One region of the Bacillus cereus group sp. BfR-BA-01360 genome, then DNA from elsewhere that is predicted to be linked to it. Evidence: predicted binding sites of a transcription regulator. Region 1 holds the regulator's gene; the other holds the start of a gene.

Region 1 (9,538 bases):
AACCAAGTGTACGGTCATAATATAATCCGATACCGCCCGCACCAACTAAGCCTAAAACAGCTGCTGCTCGCACATTTACTTCAAACGTATATAATACATAGGAAACAAATTGCGCCATTACTTGTGGCATCACTCCATATACAATCCATTGCATTTTATTCGCTCCTACAGCTGTCATCGCTTCTAACGGACCTAGATCAATTGCTTCAATCGATTCGTACAATAATTTAGCAATGATTCCAACTGAAAAAAAGATAAGAGCGAAAATTCCCGGAAGCGGACCAATTCCAAAAATCGCAACAAAGATGGCTGCTAATAATAAATCTGGTATCGTCCGAATAAAATTTAGCACAAACCGAGCTGGGCCATATAAAAGAGCAGTTGTAAACACATTATTGGCTGCTAATACAGCAAGTGGAATAGATAGAATAGCTCCGAAAGTTGTACCAATAATCGCCATGCGAATTGTTTCTAAAATAGCAGTCGTAATGACTTGAAAGTAGCTCCAATCTGGAGGTACCATTTCCTTTAATAAATCGATCATATTCGGCCAGCCTGTTATAAGCTTCATAAATGATGCATTCACTTGTATGCCGCTACTCCAAAGTAATACAATCATTAAAGTCACTGTGAATATGTGCTTTAACTTCTTCGGCGGCTTCGGAATGTTTTTTGTATGAGTCATTGTTACATCTCTCATTTCGCCGCCACTCCTAGCAATTCATGCCGCTCAATAGAAGATCCATAAATTTCAGCAAATGTTTCATCTGTCGCTTCCTCTACCGTCCCGTCAAATACGATTTCCCCTGCATGCAACCCGATAATCCGCGTAGCATATTCCCTCGCTAATTCAATCGAATGTAAATTTACAATTGTAGTAATCCCAAACTCTTTATTGATCTGCTTCAAATCATCCATCACTTGTTTTGTAGTCAGGGGATCTAGCGACGCAACTGGTTCATCAGCTAAAATAATTTTTGCTTCTTGTGCCAAGGCTCGCGCAATTGAAACGCGTTGCTGTTGTCCTCCTGATAACTCATCAGCACGCATATATGCCTTTTCTAAAATGTTCACCCGCTCTAACGCTCGAAATGCAAGTTCTACATCTTCTTTCGGAAACAGTCCCAATACGGTACGCAATGTTGAATGGTACCCAACGCGTCCAGCCAACACATTTTTCAACACGGTAGACCGTTTTACGAGATTAAAATTTTGAAAAATCATTCCGATATCCCGGCGCATATGTCGTAATTCTTTTCCTTTCGCCTTCGTAATCGATTGTCCATCAATGATAATTTCACCTTCTGTAATTTCATGCAGCCTATTAATAGAACGAAGGAGCGTCGATTTCCCTGCACCAGACAACCCAACCATAACAATAAATTCGCCTTTATGAATTTTTATGTTGATCTTATTTAAACCTCTTGTACCATTCGGATATATTTTCGAAACATTTCGAAACTCAATCACACTTCTTACCTACTTTCTACTTGTTTTACGAAACAGAAAAACGGCTAACTAACAAAAACTACGTTACAGCTTCGTTAGTCGGCCATTCAACATTGGCAGTTCACCTATTCAGTTACTGTGTTTTTACTTTCTTTCCGTATTCACGAACGATATCAAATTTACTGTCATCAGACTTAACATATCCTTCATGTGAATAGACTTCCTTTATAATTTTATGCCCTTCTTCATCTTTTCCAATTTCAATAAAGGCATCTTGCAGCTTTTTGCTCCATTCTGCATCTAAATCAGAACGCACCGCAATTGTATCGTTTGGAATTTTTTCAGTGAACTTTATAATTTTTGTCTTATCAAATACATCTGGATAATCCTTTTTAACAATATTACGAGCATCTTGGAATACAACTGCCGCGTCAACATCACCGTTTAAAAGAGCAATAATAGACTGATCATGTCCCTTTAATGTAACTGGTTTCACATCTTTTAATGGGTCAATCTCTTCCTTCATTAAAACTGCAGCTGGCCAAACATATCCCGCAGAAGATGTAACATCTTGATATCCGATTTTTTTCCCTTTCAAATCTTTAATACTATTAATATTTGACTCTTTCTTCACGACAAACTCAGATTTATAAAAGTCTACTAAATCTTTTGTAGGTTGACCTGTTTCATCGTCTACTCCAAATCGTTGCGCCTGTAATATGACATTGGCTGCTTTCTTCTCATGTGCCAACACGTAGGCAGTTGGTGGTAAAAAGCCTACATCTACCTGTTTAGATGCCATCGCTTCGACAATCGTATTGTAATTCGTGGAAACGCTAACTTTAACAGGAATATTGAGCTTATCACTTAACAACTTTTCAAGCGGCTTTGCTTTCGCCTCTAACGTATCTGCATTTTGTGAAGGAACAAACTGAACATTTAATGTTTTCGGTACATATCCTTTTTTCTTCTCTTCACTCTTCGTTGCACTTGATTCCTTTGTCCCACAACCACTTAGTAGACTGGCTGCTAGTATGGCCGTCGCCCCCATCATGAAAACTTTTTTTAACATGTGAAATCCTCCATTTTCTTATTCATAAAATGACGAGCTGTAAACACGTAGAAATATACCATAAAATTCCTAACACAAAGTATTATTTACAGAATCTTTACACATTCTAAACATTATATACAATCGTATTTATATTTATTTGTTATGATAAATGTATAAATAATATAAAAGGATGATTGAGATTGAAAGAACATCATACTGTACAAGTCAATATTCTACTTACAAGCGATATACATGGAACCGTTTATCCACTTCATTACCGAAATAACGAAAGCGCAGAAATTGGATTAGCAAAAATCGCAACACGTATCCAGCAGGAGCGTTCACAGCATAAACATGTCATCGTAATTGACAACGGTGACTTCATTCAAGGGACACCGTTTACTTACCACTATGCCACTTACGAAAGTGATAAAGATAATCCGATGACAATACTTGCTAACTACATCCACTATGATGCAGCCATTATTGGAAATCACGAGTTTAATTACGGAATGGACATACTAAATAAAGCCGTTTCACATGCTAATATGCCTTATCTCTGTGCAAATATTTTAGATAAAAGAACAAAAAAACCTTATTTTGGGAAGCCTTATTTGATCAAGCATATCGAACCAAATATAAAAATCGCTATTTTAGGAGTTACAACACATTACATTCCAAATTGGGAGCAACCGCATCATATTCAAGATTTACAGTTTGAAGACGCATTAGAAACAACAAAAAAATGGGTTTCTTTTATTTATAAGCATGAAGCACCTGATGTATTAGTTGTAGCTTATCACGGTGGATTTGAAAGAGATTTACAGTCCGGCGCACCAACGGAAACTTTAACAGGGGAAAATCAAGGTTTTGCCATGTGTCATGAAATAGAGGGAATCGATATCTTACTAACTGGTCATCAACACCGCTTCATCGAAAACGAAACAATAAATGGTGTAACTGTGTTACAACCTGGATGTAATGGCCATTCATTAGGGAAAGTTCAAATAGAATTGGAACAAAATAATAGTCGGTGGACCATCAAAACATGTCGTTCTGAACTGCTATCTGTAGAAGATGTTCCGGCAGATCATACGTTACTTTCACTCGTATCTGACTATGAAGAGCGAACGCAAAAATGGCTTGATCAACCAATTGGTACAATTGTTGGCGATATGAAAGTTCATGATCCGATGCAAGTTCGTTTACAGGATCATCCTTTTATCGAATTTATCAATAAAGTACAAATGGACGTAGCTGAAGTTGATATTTCTTGTACAAGTTTATTTCACAATGCATCTCCCGGATTCCCAAATGAGATTACAATGCGCGATATTGTTTCTAATTACATTTATCCAAACACATTAAAAGTCATTCGCATTACAGGACAAAATATTCTGGAAGCGCTTGAACGATCTGCTGAATATTTCTCATTGAATGAAACCGGAGAGATTGTTGTAACCCCTGCCTATATCAAGCCAAAGCCACAACATTATAATTATGATATGTGGGAAGGTATTTCATACATACTAAACATTTCAAAACCAGTTGGAGAAAGAGTTGTTTCCCTACATTACAAAGGAAAGCCTCTTTCTCTTACGGATGAGTATGATGTTGTTATGAATAATTACCGGGCAAGCGGTGGCGGGAACTACTTTATGTATCAAAATAAACCGGTTATAAAAGACATACCGATTGATATGTCTGAAATCATTGCAAACTATATATTGAAAAGAAAAGTGGTTGAAGCAACTCTCAATCAGAACTGGACGGTAATAAAATGAAGATCTAAAGAAACTACACCACTATATATTTCTATGAAAATAAAAAAGATGGGCTTGTCCCATCTTTTAATTTAGCTTGACATTATTTTTCTTTTTTAACGCTTTTAATTTCGCTGGGGTAATATCTTTCCCCTCTTCATTCACGATTTTAATTCCTTTTAATTCGTTTAACATGTTTTGGCGAAATCCTTTTAAATATTGTTCACGGAGCGATTGACGTTCCCGTTGTTCTTCTTCAGTTAAACCTTCATTCTTCGCTTTCCTCGCTAAGAAGTTAATGCGTTCAATGAGTTCGTGACTTAGCATCTCGAATCCCCTTTCTACTAAAAACTGATTATTATCATACAATAGTTAGTCTTGTTTATCAAGCAATTGCTTCGTATATTCCACATACCTGCGATGCACAGTAGCTTTAGAAACATCATATCCAAATCCACGAAGTGTCGCAGCAATCTCTTCAAAAGTTAATTCATTGCGGCGCAAACGAACAATCTCTTCAATCGGCACTTCTTTTTTCTCACGCCCCGTACTCAAGTGTCGGTTTTTCAAGTTTTTCTCCGGTCGAAATCCTCTTTCTACCGCTCTTTTCATGCCACGTTTAATCTTTAAGTTATGAATTTTCCTTTGATACTCTTCCACGATACTAATAATATCAAGTACCATTGAATCAGAATCAGACAGCTGCAATTCACCGTTATGTGTATGCGTATACACTTTTACTCCATCTTTATATAAGCAATGCATTAAAGCAATCTTCGCATTTCCTCTGCCAAGCCTTGTTTCATCTTGAATAAGAAGTACCTCAATTTGCTCGTCCCGTATTATATCTAATATTTCCAATATTCCTTCACGTTCAATCGTGTAACCACTTGCTTGTTCTTCAACCACCTTTATAACATTCATTTGATATCGCTCAGCTAAATGCAACAATTCATCTTTTTGACGTGCCAATGATGTTTCTTGTGCCTCTTTCGTTGTACTTACACGAGCATAAATGATTGCATTCATTTAAAACCCACTTCCTCTTTTTGATTTTTTTATTAGTTTAGCATAAATCTCTTACATGTTCGAACTTATGTTTGTAGAATGTTTTTTCACATGGTATACTTATGAATAAGAAAAACGAAAAAACGAGGTGTTAAAAAATGGAAAAGTTAACAAAACGCCAGCAAGACATTCTCGACTTCATTAAACTGAAAGTACAGGAAAAAGGTTACCCGCCTTCCGTACGTGAAATTGGTCAAGCAGTCGGCCTTGCTTCTAGTTCTACAGTGCACGGACATTTATCACGTCTAGAAGAGAAAGGATATATTCGACGCGATCCAACGAAACCGAGAGCGATTGAAATTTTAGGAGAAGAAAGAATCGAAATTGGTACACAATCTGTTGTTCAAGTACCAATTGTCGGAAAAGTTACAGCTGGATTACCGATTACAGCTGTAGAAAGTGTGGAAGAACATTTCCCACTCCCTGCAAGTATCATTGCTGGAGCTGATCAAGTATTCATGCTACGAATATCTGGAGATAGTATGATTGAAGCTGGTATTTTTGATGGAGATTTAGTTGTTGTTCGTCAGCAACATTCCGCAAACAATGGTGAGATTGTCGTCGCTCTAACAGAAGATAATGAAGCCACAGTTAAACGCTTTTATAAAGAAAAAGATCACTTCCGTCTACAACCAGAAAACTCTTCTTTAGAACCAATTATTTTAAATACCGTTTCTGTTATCGGAAAAGTAATTGGTGTATATCGTGACCTACATTAAAAAATAGACCAAAATGGTCTATTTTTTAATGTACGTTAATTATACCATCGTCCATAGCTGTTTTCCTCTCAATTTGCACACCGTCATTTCTAAATGTGACGTCTCTGGCATCTTCCTTAAAAATCTGTACTTTGCATGAACAGTCGCGTTTTAACGTTCTTTCCTTTCCATTATATAAAACGAAAATGATCTTCACTTGTCTATGTTTAATTCACTTGAATGCTAACATCTCCCGCAGCTGTTTTTCCTGTGATTTTCACACTACCATCGCCAAATGTAACATTCCTGTCCTCTGTTTGAAAAATTTCTACTTCTCCTGCATACGTCTTACCGCTCACAACTGCATTCTGAGGCTTCTCAAGTAAACGAATATCTATGTCTCCCGCTTCTGAATTTGCTTCTAAATCGTATTTTGCATCATGATCCATAACCTTTACATCTCCCCTAGCTGTTTTGGCAACGACTTTACCGTTCGTTCTGTTTATTTCCACTTCTCCTGCTTTTGAAGAGCCTTCTACTGTTTTTGCTGACACTCGCTCCATTGCAACATCTCCAGCAAGAGTTAAGGCTTCTACACGTTCACTCTTCACCTCACTTATTGTAATCTCACCTGCAGATGATTTCATTTTTATTTCTTGATAAGTACGCTCAGGAACAACAACCGTTAGCTTTGTTGCTTTAAACCCCGAAGATAAAAATGAAAAGTCAAATAAAAATCCTTCTTTTGTTTCCCCTTTTATTCCCAAAACATCTCCTTCTTCATTAACACTCACTCTTTGTTTTTCAATATTTCCTGACTGTTTCACATAGAAAGAAGAATCCTTTCCTTTTTGAATCACAATATCTCCAGCATCTAATTCAATATCTACATTTTTAATTGCCTCATTTTTTATAACTTTTTCCGTTTCTTTCTGCTCCGCCGCATCTACCATCTCCGAATATGTTTGTGATATACCAATAATGCCAACTACAATACAAACAATGGCTACTAACATTATTTTTTTCATCTTATTTTTCCCCTCTAATCATTTTGAGATTCCAATTGACGTAACGTATACAAAGATTTTTAAACCATTTTGTACAGTAGTAAGCACCGATACATACTAATAATCCAATCCCAAAAAATGTAATAGAAACAAATATATCAAGCCATAAAAAAGTGCCAGTTAGTATCTTAATCACGACTAGGAATGGTGCTATAACGGAGGAAATCCCTCCAATCCACAGTGAGAATATAAAACTTACAATTGTAATTAAAGGTCCTAATACAATAATGAAGTTTAATAAACTAAGCCCAACTACCGACGTAACAGCTCTTGTTATATTTGATGCAGACGGATCTTTTTTCATCTCATCAAAACGATATAAGGCTAACATCTCTTTTGCAATCGCTTTTGGCGAGCCAAGTCCCTTTATAATTTCTGCTTCTGTCTTCCCTTCCTCTAACCCAAATCGAAAATGTTCCTCATAGTCATATAGAATATCTCTTCTTTCTTCTTCTGGTAGCTTTCTAAGATGTGTTGATAATTCCTGAAGAAATTGCTCTTGATTCATATCATTACACCCCTTCAATAATTTCCTGTACCCCTTTAGCGAAATCACGCCATTCCGTTACAAGTAAATGTAGTTGTTCTTCTCCTTGATCTGTTAATTGATAATATTTACGCGGTGGTCCTTCCGTTGATTCTTTTAAATATGTTTGAAAATACCCTTCTTTCGTTAATCGGCGTAACAACGGATAAACGGAACCTTCTGATATTAAAAATTTATTAGAAATCTCTTGAACAAGTTCATACCCATAACAATCTTTTCTTTTAACAAGTGCCAGTACACAAAGCTCCAGCACACCTTTCTTAAACTGGACGTTCAAAGACAATCCTCCTTTTTATCAGTACTAATTAATGCAAGGTACTTACACTAACCATAATATACCATTTACTACTATTTATTACAAGGTACTGTTGACTATTTTACAGGAATATTGCATGACCATTATTATAGGTCGAAAGAACACCTCAAAAAAAAAAAAAAAACGATAATTCCTTAATGAAGGACTTACCGTTTTTCACTAAAAATACTATTCGTAACTGTATATTAAAAATTTCATGTTTTGAAAAACTCCTGATAAATATATTTCTTACTATATATCGTTCATACTGGTATACCCCTCATCCCATCGACTGTTGCACCTGTTTTTGCTTCAACCTTTCTTCTAACACATGAATCATAAATAAGAAATGCTCCGCCTCCCTTACAACATGATCCGCTAATAGTGGATTAATTACATTGCGAATTTGACATGTTTGAATAAGTTCCAATCCTGCTTTTTTGAAATTTCTCAATTCAACTGTAGCGTTTTCACTATCTTTATTCATCTTTCCGATAATGGGGTATGTTGGTTGTTTCTGATATAACATTGATTCTACATCTCTAGCTTGACTAAGAAGAACTTCGAAATCATCACCAAATTTTAAAGCAGTATGAACTAAATTTCGTTCTGATTGATCAAGTAATGAGGCAATAAAACGAGAATGTTCCATCATAATTCTTAACCAAAATACATTTTCACTAATGATCGCATCTTGAATTGGATCCATTTTCCCTTCATTAAATTTCTGAAGTGTTCGTATAAAATACTCTGCTTCTCGCGCAATATGATCTACTAATAACGGAAAGTTAAACCCACTTACTTTACAATTAATAATTAAAATTAAAAGATTTCTTTTATAATTACGAAATGCATAAACGAGCTGGATACTTTCTTCATTTAATTGCCTGACTGCTTGAACAGTTTGAGGGATAGAAAACGCTTTTTGTAAATGTCGATCAAAAAGATGAAAAAATTGATCCACCTGTTGAATTAAGTTAGTGTCTTTTCGGTTAAATCCTTCACCAAGAAAAAGTGCGTGCTCCTTCATAATCCTTAGCCAAAAGCGATTTTCAGTTAACGATCTCTCAATAAATAATTGTTCTGTTAATGATTCAGAAGGTGCAGCTTTCAATTCTGGCGGAAGTAACATCGCCCTCTGCGTATCCATAACAAAATGACCAGGAATCGATTGTTGTTCCTCGTTCGTCATAAAAATCCCCCCTATCCCCTAAAAACACCATTCCAACATGATATATATGAAAGATTATGATTTCCTATACCTTTCAACATCCACTTAAAAACTTCCAAATATATTGTTTTAAAACGTTCACACCTCAGCAAGCGTTCCTTAATTATTTATTACCCGGAGCAGGCTTACGATGCTTATGACCATTATCTTCTGTTGTATAAAAATCATAATAATGAACATGCATTCCATTTCCAACTGGAATCGCCGGCCCTGAGTACGCTTTATAGTAATGAGTATGCCCATCCTCAAATACAACATAACCTTCTGTATAATGTACATGTCTATCCTGCGTTTGAATTGGGGGAGAAGATACATCTAAACATTGATGTACATGCCCTACATCTACAGATGTATAATCTACAGACC
Region 2 (9,538 bases), on a different contig from region 1:
TCTTTATCCGCATCTAAAATCGCAACAAGTGATACTTCTGGAATATCAAGACCTTCTCGCAATAAGTTAATTCCAACAAGTACGTCGAACTTGCCAAGACGAAGATCACGAATGATTTCAATTCGCTCAAGCGTTTTAATTTCAGAATGAAGATAATTTACCTTAATCCCAACATCCTTTAAGTAATCTGTTAAATCCTCTGACATTTTCTTCGTTAATGTCGTAATTAAAACGCGCTCATTTTTCGCAATTCGCTCTTGTATTTCTCCTAATAAGTCATCAATCTGTCCTTCAATTGGTCTTACTTCAATTTTCGGATCTAAGAGCCCAGTTGGACGAATAATTTGCTCTACAACTTCTGGTGCATGCTCTAATTCATATGGACCTGGCGTTGCCGAAACATATATAATTTGATTTGCTTTCTCTTCAAACTCTTCAAACTTAAGCGGTCTATTATCTAAAGCTGAAGGTAAGCGGAACCCATGGTCAACAAGCACTTGCTTACGCGCCTGGTCGCCATTATACATCGCTCTTACTTGTGGAACCGTTACATGAGATTCATCCATTACGATTAGAAAGTCCTTAGGAAAATAATCTAATAATGTATATGGCGTTGAACCAGCAGGACGGAGTGTTAAATGACGAGAGTAGTTTTCAATCCCTGAGCAAAATCCCATCTCACGCATCATTTCTAAATCATAACGCGTCCGCTGCTCGATGCGCTGCGCTTCTAATAGTTTCCCTTGCTCATTTAATTCTTTTAAACGTTCTTCTAATTCTTTTTCAATATTTTCAATCGCGACTTTCATCTTCTCTTCACGTGTAACGAAGTGAGATGCTGGAAAGATCGCTACATGTTCACGTTCTGCCAATACTTCACCTGTTAATGCATCCACTTCTCGAATGCGATCAATTTCATCTCCAAAAAACTCGATTCTGATGCAATGTTCATCAAGAGATGCTGGGAAAATCTCTACGACATCGCCACGAACGCGAAACGTTCCGCGCTGAAAATCAATATCATTGCGTCCATACTGTACATCAACGAGCTCGCGCAGCAACTGGTTGCGATCTTTCTCCATGCCAACGCGCAGTGAAACGACAAGCTCACGATACTCTTCTGGAGAACCTAAACCATAAATGCAAGATACACTTGCGACAATAATGACATCATCACGCTCAAATAAAGCCGACGTTGCCGAGTGGCGCAGCTTATCAATTTCATCATTAATTTGTGCATCTTTTTCAATAAACGTATCGGTTTGTGGTACATATGCTTCCGGTTGATAATAATCATAATAACTAACGAAATACTCAACTGCATTGTTTGGAAAGAAATCTTTTAGCTCGCTATACAGTTGTCCTGCTAACGTTTTATTATGAGCCATAACAAGTGTCGGCTTTTTCACTTCTTTAATTACATTCGAAATTGTAAATGTTTTACCCGTTCCTGTCGCTCCAAGCAACACTTGATGTCTCTTACCGTTTTGAATTCCCTTGACAAGCTGCTCGATTGCTTTCGGCTGATCACCCTGCGGGGAGTATTCTGAGACAATTTCAAATTCACGTTCCACCAAATCCGACCTCCTCTAAAAAATCTGTATTCCCATTTTACCACGAATGCCCATAAAAAAACCAAGAAAACGAACAAATATTCGGTAAAGTTTTCGACAATATATAATGAAAAATGAAAAAAGCTGCTTTCATTATTAAGAAAGCAACTTTCTTTTCCCCTTCTCTTTCTTCGGAAAAATCACATATGAAAAAGTAATAACCGTATCAATAAAAAAAACAACTCCCCACACTTGGCTGAAACGACTTGCCGATTTATTTAAAACAATCCCGTCGTCCAACCAATTCTTCCATTCTTCCAATGGGACAAGCCCATACACAAAGAAAAAGATAATATGAACCGTAATAAATAAAATAAAATGCAACACCCACTGCCCTAGTTCTTGTTTTGTATAAGCCCATCCAGTCAATTCTGATGGCTCTTCAATATAAGGCACCGGCTCATTTCGCCATTTTGCAATACGTTTTTGTACCCATATATCTAATTTTCGCAAATCCTTTTTTCCATATAAAAGCGCATAGATTAGTATGATCATGGTGATGAGTTGAAAGTTTGAAAACTTACCTGTTTGATAGTAGTCAAGAACGCCTAGCGCGAGTATAAATAATTCGTTTAAAAGTAATACAATCCCTGCGATAAAACTTGCTTTTCGAAGCCGAAACCCATACCGCAAAATAAAAAATCCAACCGCTGATATCCAAAATACAATTTCCGCACCAATTAAAAAGTACCACCTATATTCTGTCAGTATACTCATTTTCCTCGCTCCCTTTTATCGTATATACGAAAAGCTTCATCCATATATGCGAAAAACTCCTCCTCCATTGGATACATGTTCATGTTTTGTGAGCCCTCTTTTGATTTCCGCACTTCCCATAATTTATCTAAAAAGGCTTCATCTCCATCCGCCATCGCCAAACATTTCACCATTAATTGATTCGTAGCTTCCTGCACATCATCATGGGACGGCTTCTTCCCTTCTTCCATATATCCACGTAACTGTTTCAATAATTTTATCCATTCCTGAACACTTTCATTGTCTTCACTCATATTTGGTAATTTCTCCAGAAGCTTTTTTTCTTCCTCTGAAAATACCTGTTGTTGAAATCTTTCACGTATACGCGGGGACTGCTTTGAAAGTTGAATAAGTTCAAACATGACGTTCCAATTTACTTCCCCTTCTAACTCCGTAGAATATATGACAGCTTGTAGCATTTTCTCCATTCGTTCAAATTTCTGTTGCTCCCCTTGAACAAATTTCAGCTGCCTTTCTAGCGACTCCTTTAAGCTATATAGATCTGTTACTAACATATTCATAATCTCTTTTAACGAGAAACCCATTTCCTTTAAAAATAAAATTTGCTGCAACCGAATAACATCCACTTCACTATATAACCGATGACCTCCATCTGTTTTGCCACTTGGCTTTAATAAACCGATTTGATCGTAATAACGAAGTGTTCTCACCGTAACTCCGGTCTCCTTGGTCAGTTCCTGAATCGAAATCATCCTCATCCCCCTTTCATTTTCATTGTAAAAGATGACGTAACGTAACTTTCAAGGACTTTTGTAAAAAAATAACATAGGTCAAGCGAGATGGTAAATGGGGTGGACGATGGCTGGTACATAAAATTCAACATTTCAGTAGTACTTTTAGCGGTAAATGAAATTATATTGGCGTTTGAACCGCTTTTATCGGCGCAAAATGAATTATATCGGCGTTTCGACAAAGAATATCGACGAGTCGACAAATCACGACAAGAAAACAGCACCTCCCACCTATCAAAAAGCTGGTTACATGTCTCATGCAACCAGCTTTTTTATGATACGCCCACACAGCAAATAATAAGATAATTCAACAGCAACAATGATAATGCAAACATAGCTACCACTCATATTCATCAACCCGTCTTTTCATTATGTATGTCCTCTTTTACTCGTCTAACTTTCTAAACTTCCATTTCGGCCAGTAATTCACTAAAAAATATATAAACTGCCCAATCACCAAAAGAACAAACGGCATACCAGCACTTCCAGAAACGATTAAATTGTATAGTCCCCATACCGCTAAACTTAGCGCATAAAATAGTCCTAAATATTTAAATGCTTTATCCGATTGATGTCTCTCATATTCATCTTGCATTCTCATTTTGTTTCACTCCCTTACTTTAACGTAAATATCTCTTCCACCTTCATCCCAAAATATCTCGCAATCTTCAGCGATAGCTCTAGACTTGGGTTATAATGATGATTTTCAACCGCTACAATCGTTTGCCTAGTCACTTGCAGTGCCCTTGCCATTTCTACTTGCGTAATATGATTTTCTTTTCTTAATTCTTTAATTCGATTTTTTACACCCATCGGCTCCACCTTTAAAAGTAAAGATATCTTTACATAGATTATAAATATTTTCTAAAAATAAATAAAGGGAATTTTTTCAAAACATAAAAAAGGGGCATATAACTTATGCCGCCCCTTTCTCTATATCACATAAACCAAAATATACCCAAGAATAGAAAGGCAAACGGAGCCAATCATCCCTGCTATAAATGCTTTGCTTCCTAATTTACGGAACGCTTGAAATTCTACATTTAATCCAAGCCCTGCCATCGCCATTGCAATTAGCATATAGGCAATAACGACAATGTAACTCGCCACAAGCTCTGAAACCACTCCAAGTGAATGCACCGCGCTCATCGCTAAAAATCCAAAAATGAACCATGGAATTGGAAGATCACGCCACGACCTTTTTGGCTTTCCGCTCTCGCTCTTTCCGAAACATAGGCCAATTAAAATGGCTACCGGTACAAGCATAGCAACGCGCGTTAGTTTTACAATCACTGCAATATCAACAGATGTACTTCCTCCTGGCGCGGCCGCAGCGATGACGTGTGCAATTTCATGTAGCGTCGCTCCAGAAAAGACACCATAACCGTATGGGGAGAAAGGAATCACTGGATATAATAAAGTATACACGAGTGTAAATATTGTGCCTAAAATTGCAATGATTGCCGCGCCAACTGCTATTTCATCGTCCTTCGCTTTCACTTGCGGTGCAATAGCCACGACTGCTGCCGCGCCACAAATCGCCGTACCGCACGCCGTTAAGATTCCTATTTTCTTATCTACTTGGAATATCCTCGTTAACCCATATACCACAAAGATCGTAAAGGTAATAATAATTACAGCTATCACTAACACCTTTGGCCCCGCCTTCGCAATATCAATTAAATTTAAACGCATCCCGAGCAAAATAATGCCGAAGCGAAGCAACTTCTTACTCGCAAACTTCGTACCTGCAATCGCTTCGGAAGGCAGACCCATTTTCGCTCTCCAAATCATCCCAATTAAAATAGCAATCACTAATTGCCCCATAATATTGAAAAGCGGAAAATTGGCTAAATATTTCGCAGCAATCGCAATAAATAGCGTAATCCCAATTCCTTTCGAAAAACCAAAACGCTTTCTCTTTTGTATAACAACTGTTTCTTCCACTTCGTACCACTCCAATAATCATATTGGAACATGCATGTTCTATCTATTTCCATTATAGAAAAACTTTAATAATAAGTTTAATACCAATATATAATCCCAATCATAAAAAAAACTTATGATAAAATAAAAAGAGTTTCATAATAAAAAATATAAAGGGAGGCATATCATGAATGTCGACATTTTAAAAATATTCGTTACGGTCGTAGAACAACAGCATTTTTCTCATGCTGCGGACCTGCTCAACCTTTCTCAACCAGGGGTTAGCATGCATATTCGTAATTTAGAAAATGAATTTGGCACGATACTGATTCACCGTTCTCCAAAACATGTCCAAGTCACAGAAGCTGGCAATATTTTATATACCTATGCAAAGCAGATACTCTCTCTTTATGACGAAGCAAAGCAGGAAATTAACGACCTACATAACGTTGTAACAGGAACACTCCGCATTGGTGCTAGTTTTACAATTGGCGAATACTTACTCCCTAAAATATTAGCACCCTATGCTAAGGAAAATCCTTACGTCGAAGTGCATACGTTCATTTCCAATACAGAAGAAGTGCTTCAAAGCCTTCGCTCGAATCAAATTGATATTGGTTTAGTAGAAGGACAAGTTGTATATGCCGACATAGACGTAGAACCCTTTATGCAAGATGAAATGAAGCTCATCGTTCCACCAAATCATCCATTGCTTTATATAAATGAAATAAATGAGCAGACATTACAAGATCAAGTTTGGATTTTACGAGAAAGTGGATCTGGAACACGGGCTTATAGTGAGCGCTTTATTCATCAGCATCATTTAAAGATGAAACGATTCTTTACATTTAGTAGTATTCAAAGTGTGAAAGAAGCGGTTAGTGCAGGCCTAGGCATTGCAATCCTTTCTAACTGGACAATTCGAAAAGAATTAGAAGCAAAAGAATTTTTCCATATTGCCCTCCCCAATGAGAAGCTTATTCGTCCCTTCTCGATTGTTCGCGGTAAATATTTTACTCCTTCCAAAGCTATTCAAGTCTTTCTAGACCATGTACAGTCTTTTACAAACAAACTAGTATAAGTGAACGATCATTACGATATCTACGAAGAAAAAGGAATGCTGCCTTCAAAACGCCTCTCCAATGGATATCGTAATTTTGATGAGAACGCTATCGAGAAGGTAGAGCTTATCCAAAGATTGGTTTACATTTAGATGAGACGGCACGAATGCTGTGCTGCCTAGAAATTGAGCCAAATCTTTATGAAAATCCATGCAGTAGTATTCTGACACTTTATGAAGAGAAACTGACTGAAGTAACAAGGCAAATCCCCTTATTCTCTACCATTCAAACAAATCTAAAAAGGTACGTTTCACTCCTAAAACAAGCAAAAGAAAAGGAGTGATTCTATGTTCGTTGTACACGGAAGTCCCCGACCAAATAGAAATACAGAAACTCTTACACATGTGATGATTGATGGTATTCAGGTAACACAAATTTATTTGCGTAATTACAATATCCAACCCGTTACAGATCAACGTCATGATACGAAAGGGTTTCAACCATTCAATGATGACTATCGAAGCCTCGTTGAACAAATGCTCGCACATCATACAATTACCTTTGCTACACCGCTATACTGGTATGGCATGAGCAGACATATGAAAAACTTTATTGAACGTTGGTCTCAAAGTTTTCAAGATGCCTCTCTTCCTTTCAAAGAAAAAATGAAATCGAAACAAATGTATGTTGTCATTGTTGGAGGGGATCATCCAACATGAAAAGCATTTCCACTTATTGCTCAATTCCAATACATTTTCGATTTCGTCAGTTCATCATTTACGGGCTATATAATCGGAGAGGCTCATGCACCAGGAGACATTTCTAATGATAAAGGCACAATTGTATAATCAACTATTGAAACAAAACGAACAAATGCGGAAGCTCTGCATCAGCTTCCCTATATTTCAGCAAGATATTTCATATTTCCCAAGAAATAGAGGTGGTTCAACATATTAGCTGGTTTCTTATCACTATTTCGTTTGCCTATAAAAAAAGACCTTCTATTTCGAAGGTCTTTCGCTTTATACAGCTTCTGTATCCCACTGATGATCTTGTTCTACAAATATAATCCCTAATTCATGATGTCCATCTGCATACAATGCCGTTTGCGCAAGACGAAGCTCACCTTTTGTATCAAGTACTTCCAATTTACAAAACGCTCCTGTTGTCTTCGTTTGCAAAGCAGCGTAAAATTCCTCGGCTGTTTTTGGAATCACACCATTTACTTTTGTAATCATCTCTCCTGGCTTTAACTGTAGTTCTGCACCAACAGTATTTGGAATCGTATCTAATACTACTAGTCCAGCTTCACGCGTTGCAAAATAGGCGGGGCGTGTCTCATCGGTAATTCGCTCCTGCATCGCAATTGTAAAGCGTCCAAGCATTGCAGCTCCCATCGCTACAATGGCTAATACATGCCACCAATAACTTGCAATGCCTAAAACCAGCACAATTGCAGCCAATCCAAATACACGTCTTCCTGTAAATAGCAGTGCTTCTCTCGGCTCGTAACTTCTAATTTTCCTCATAAAACCGATTAAAAATGGAACAAGAAATAAAGAGTATGTTTGGGAACCTACTGAAACAATAGGCCACCATGAAAATAGTTGTGTTACAGCGTCACCTGGAACAAGAATAAAGATTGGAACGAGCCATATACGCTTCGATTCATGTAATCCAACCTTTAAACCGCGCTTACTTCTTTTTAACATCGGTGTAGAATATCGGACTGCATTCTTCGAAATTAACCTTCCCTCGATAACGAGCATAATTCCAAGTAAAATCGCAAGTGATACAATAGTATCTTCTTCTCCTGAACCTATTTTCAGCAGAGAGATTGGTATATTCGTAGATAATAAAACAACTGCAATAGCTGCTCCAAATGTGTAAGCTGCCGATAAATATCGATACCAAGCCGTTAATCCAAATATGAGTGTCCAAATCAAAATCATCCATATACTTGCCTCTGATACAACAAGTCCAAGCCCAATTGTTATAATCGATGCAAACAACCCATATCCAATTCCAGCAAATAAAGATGTTCGCAGTTCAAACCAAAGATCATATACTTTAAAAGAAAAATCTTTTCGTTCTCTTAATATACGTAAATAGCCAACAAAAATACTACTTATTACAAATATATAGACAGCAGGATGCGAAAAAAAGCGTCCAACTGCTCGTATAATTTCAAAAGCCCACGCCTCCACGAATTCATTCACCACCATTTATATCATTCTTTCTTTTTATATTAACACAACTAAACAAGCGTTTGTTTAACACGCATAAAAAAACACAGGCATCACATTTTGCCTGTGTTTTTTCTTATTTCGCCATTAATTTTAATGCTGCTTGTAGCTGCAAGTCATTTTCACCAGAGCGAATCTTTTCAATAATTTTATTTTGAATGGCTTCAGCTGTTTTTTTATCAAGCTTTCCCGTTGCTTCTAACTGATTTGCATTTTGGAACGCTTTAACAGCTGATTCTGTTTCTTTGCTGAAATATCCATCTTCACGACCTGGCACATATCCGAGACTTTTCAACATTTGTTGCGCATGTTTTACTTGTACATCATTTGAATTATAAGAAAGTGTCTTTTCAATTTGAATCGGTGTTGCATGATAATAATCTGGTTGCTTCACCTCTACGGTTGGGGCAATCCCTTTTTTATGAATCCAATTGCCATTCGGTGTTAACCATTTAAACATCGTTAATTTAATATTACTACCATCTTTAAATGGAACAGCTTGTTGCACAGTTCCTTTACCAAATGTCTTTTCACCAACTAAATTATATCCTTCCCCTTCTTTTAACGCACCAGCTAAAATTTCCGAAGCAGAAGCACTTCCACTATCAATTAATACCGAAATTGGATACGGTTTTCTCTCTTTTAATGAAGTATAGAATTTCTTTTTCTCACCATTACGTTGTTCTACTTGCAACATTGGCTTTTTATCGGTCATGATTAATCCTAAAATATCTTCAACACTCTTTAAATAGCCACCTGGATTACCACGTACATCGATTATCAATCCTTTAATTTCTTTCTTTTCAAGCTCTTTTAATTGATCTTTAAATTCCTCCGCTGTTTTTTCAGAGAACGAAGTAATTTGCATATACCCAATGTTTTTGTCCATTTCCTTCTTCACGGAACTAAATACAGTAAAAATCGGAATCTTATCACGCTTAATTTCAAATTTGATTGGATCAGTGACTCCTGCACGCTTAATTTCAATTGCAACCGTCGTTCCTTTTTTACCGCGAATCTTTAACACAGCCTCTTCACGCGATAAACCTTTTACACTCTTTCCATCTACTGACAAAATTTCATCATTCGGTTTCATACCTGCTTTCTCTGCCGGTGACCCTTTAATTGGAGAAACAATGATTAATTTGTCATCTGTTTTGTTCACTTCTGCTCCAATTCCTTCT

Evidence for each region. Region 1 encodes LexA, which represses DNA repair genes until DNA is damaged. Its sites were predicted from a motif close to CGAACATATGTTCG; they were not measured.
Region 2: the regulator LexA is predicted to act here: its motif matches at 1,645-1,658, upstream of uvrB (excinuclease ABC subunit UvrB).

What each region holds. Positions count from the first base shown of each region.
Region 1 is NZ_JAKUFV010000010.1:83,198-92,735, reverse strand. It holds gene phnE (phosphonate ABC transporter, permease protein PhnE) at 1-700, opposite strand, end outside; gene phnC (phosphonate ABC transporter ATP-binding protein) at 697-1,470, opposite strand; gene MR056_RS11690 (phosphate/phosphite/phosphonate ABC transporter substrate-binding protein) at 1,583-2,521, opposite strand; gene MR056_RS11685 (bifunctional metallophosphatase/5'-nucleotidase) at 2,704-4,287, shown strand; gene MR056_RS11680 (DUF896 domain-containing protein) at 4,354-4,593, opposite strand; gene MR056_RS11675 (YneB family resolvase-like protein) at 4,639-5,295, opposite strand; gene lexA (transcriptional repressor LexA) at 5,433-6,053, shown strand; gene MR056_RS11665 (DUF4097 family beta strand repeat-containing protein) at 6,260-7,060, opposite strand; gene MR056_RS11660 (DUF1700 domain-containing protein) at 7,062-7,607, opposite strand; gene MR056_RS11655 (PadR family transcriptional regulator) at 7,612-7,923, opposite strand; gene MR056_RS11650 (DUF2935 domain-containing protein) at 8,222-9,133, opposite strand; gene MR056_RS11645 (YmaF family protein) at 9,276-9,538, opposite strand, start outside.
Region 2 is NZ_JAKUFV010000012.1:16,493-26,030, reverse strand. It holds gene uvrB (excinuclease ABC subunit UvrB) at 1-1,574, opposite strand, end outside; gene MR056_RS12565 (hypothetical protein) at 1,710-2,330, opposite strand; gene MR056_RS12560 (MerR family transcriptional regulator) at 2,327-3,088, opposite strand; gene MR056_RS12555 (hypothetical protein) at 3,507-3,716, opposite strand; gene MR056_RS12550 (helix-turn-helix transcriptional regulator) at 3,737-3,934, opposite strand; gene MR056_RS12545 (YeiH family protein) at 4,055-5,068, opposite strand; gene MR056_RS12540 (LysR family transcriptional regulator) at 5,235-6,128, shown strand; partial or broken gene MR056_RS12535 (MerR family transcriptional regulator) at 6,056-6,451, shown strand; partial or broken gene MR056_RS12530 (flavodoxin family protein) at 6,456-6,981, shown strand; gene MR056_RS12525 (PDZ domain-containing protein) at 7,131-8,333, opposite strand; gene MR056_RS12520 (S41 family peptidase) at 8,431-9,538, opposite strand, start outside.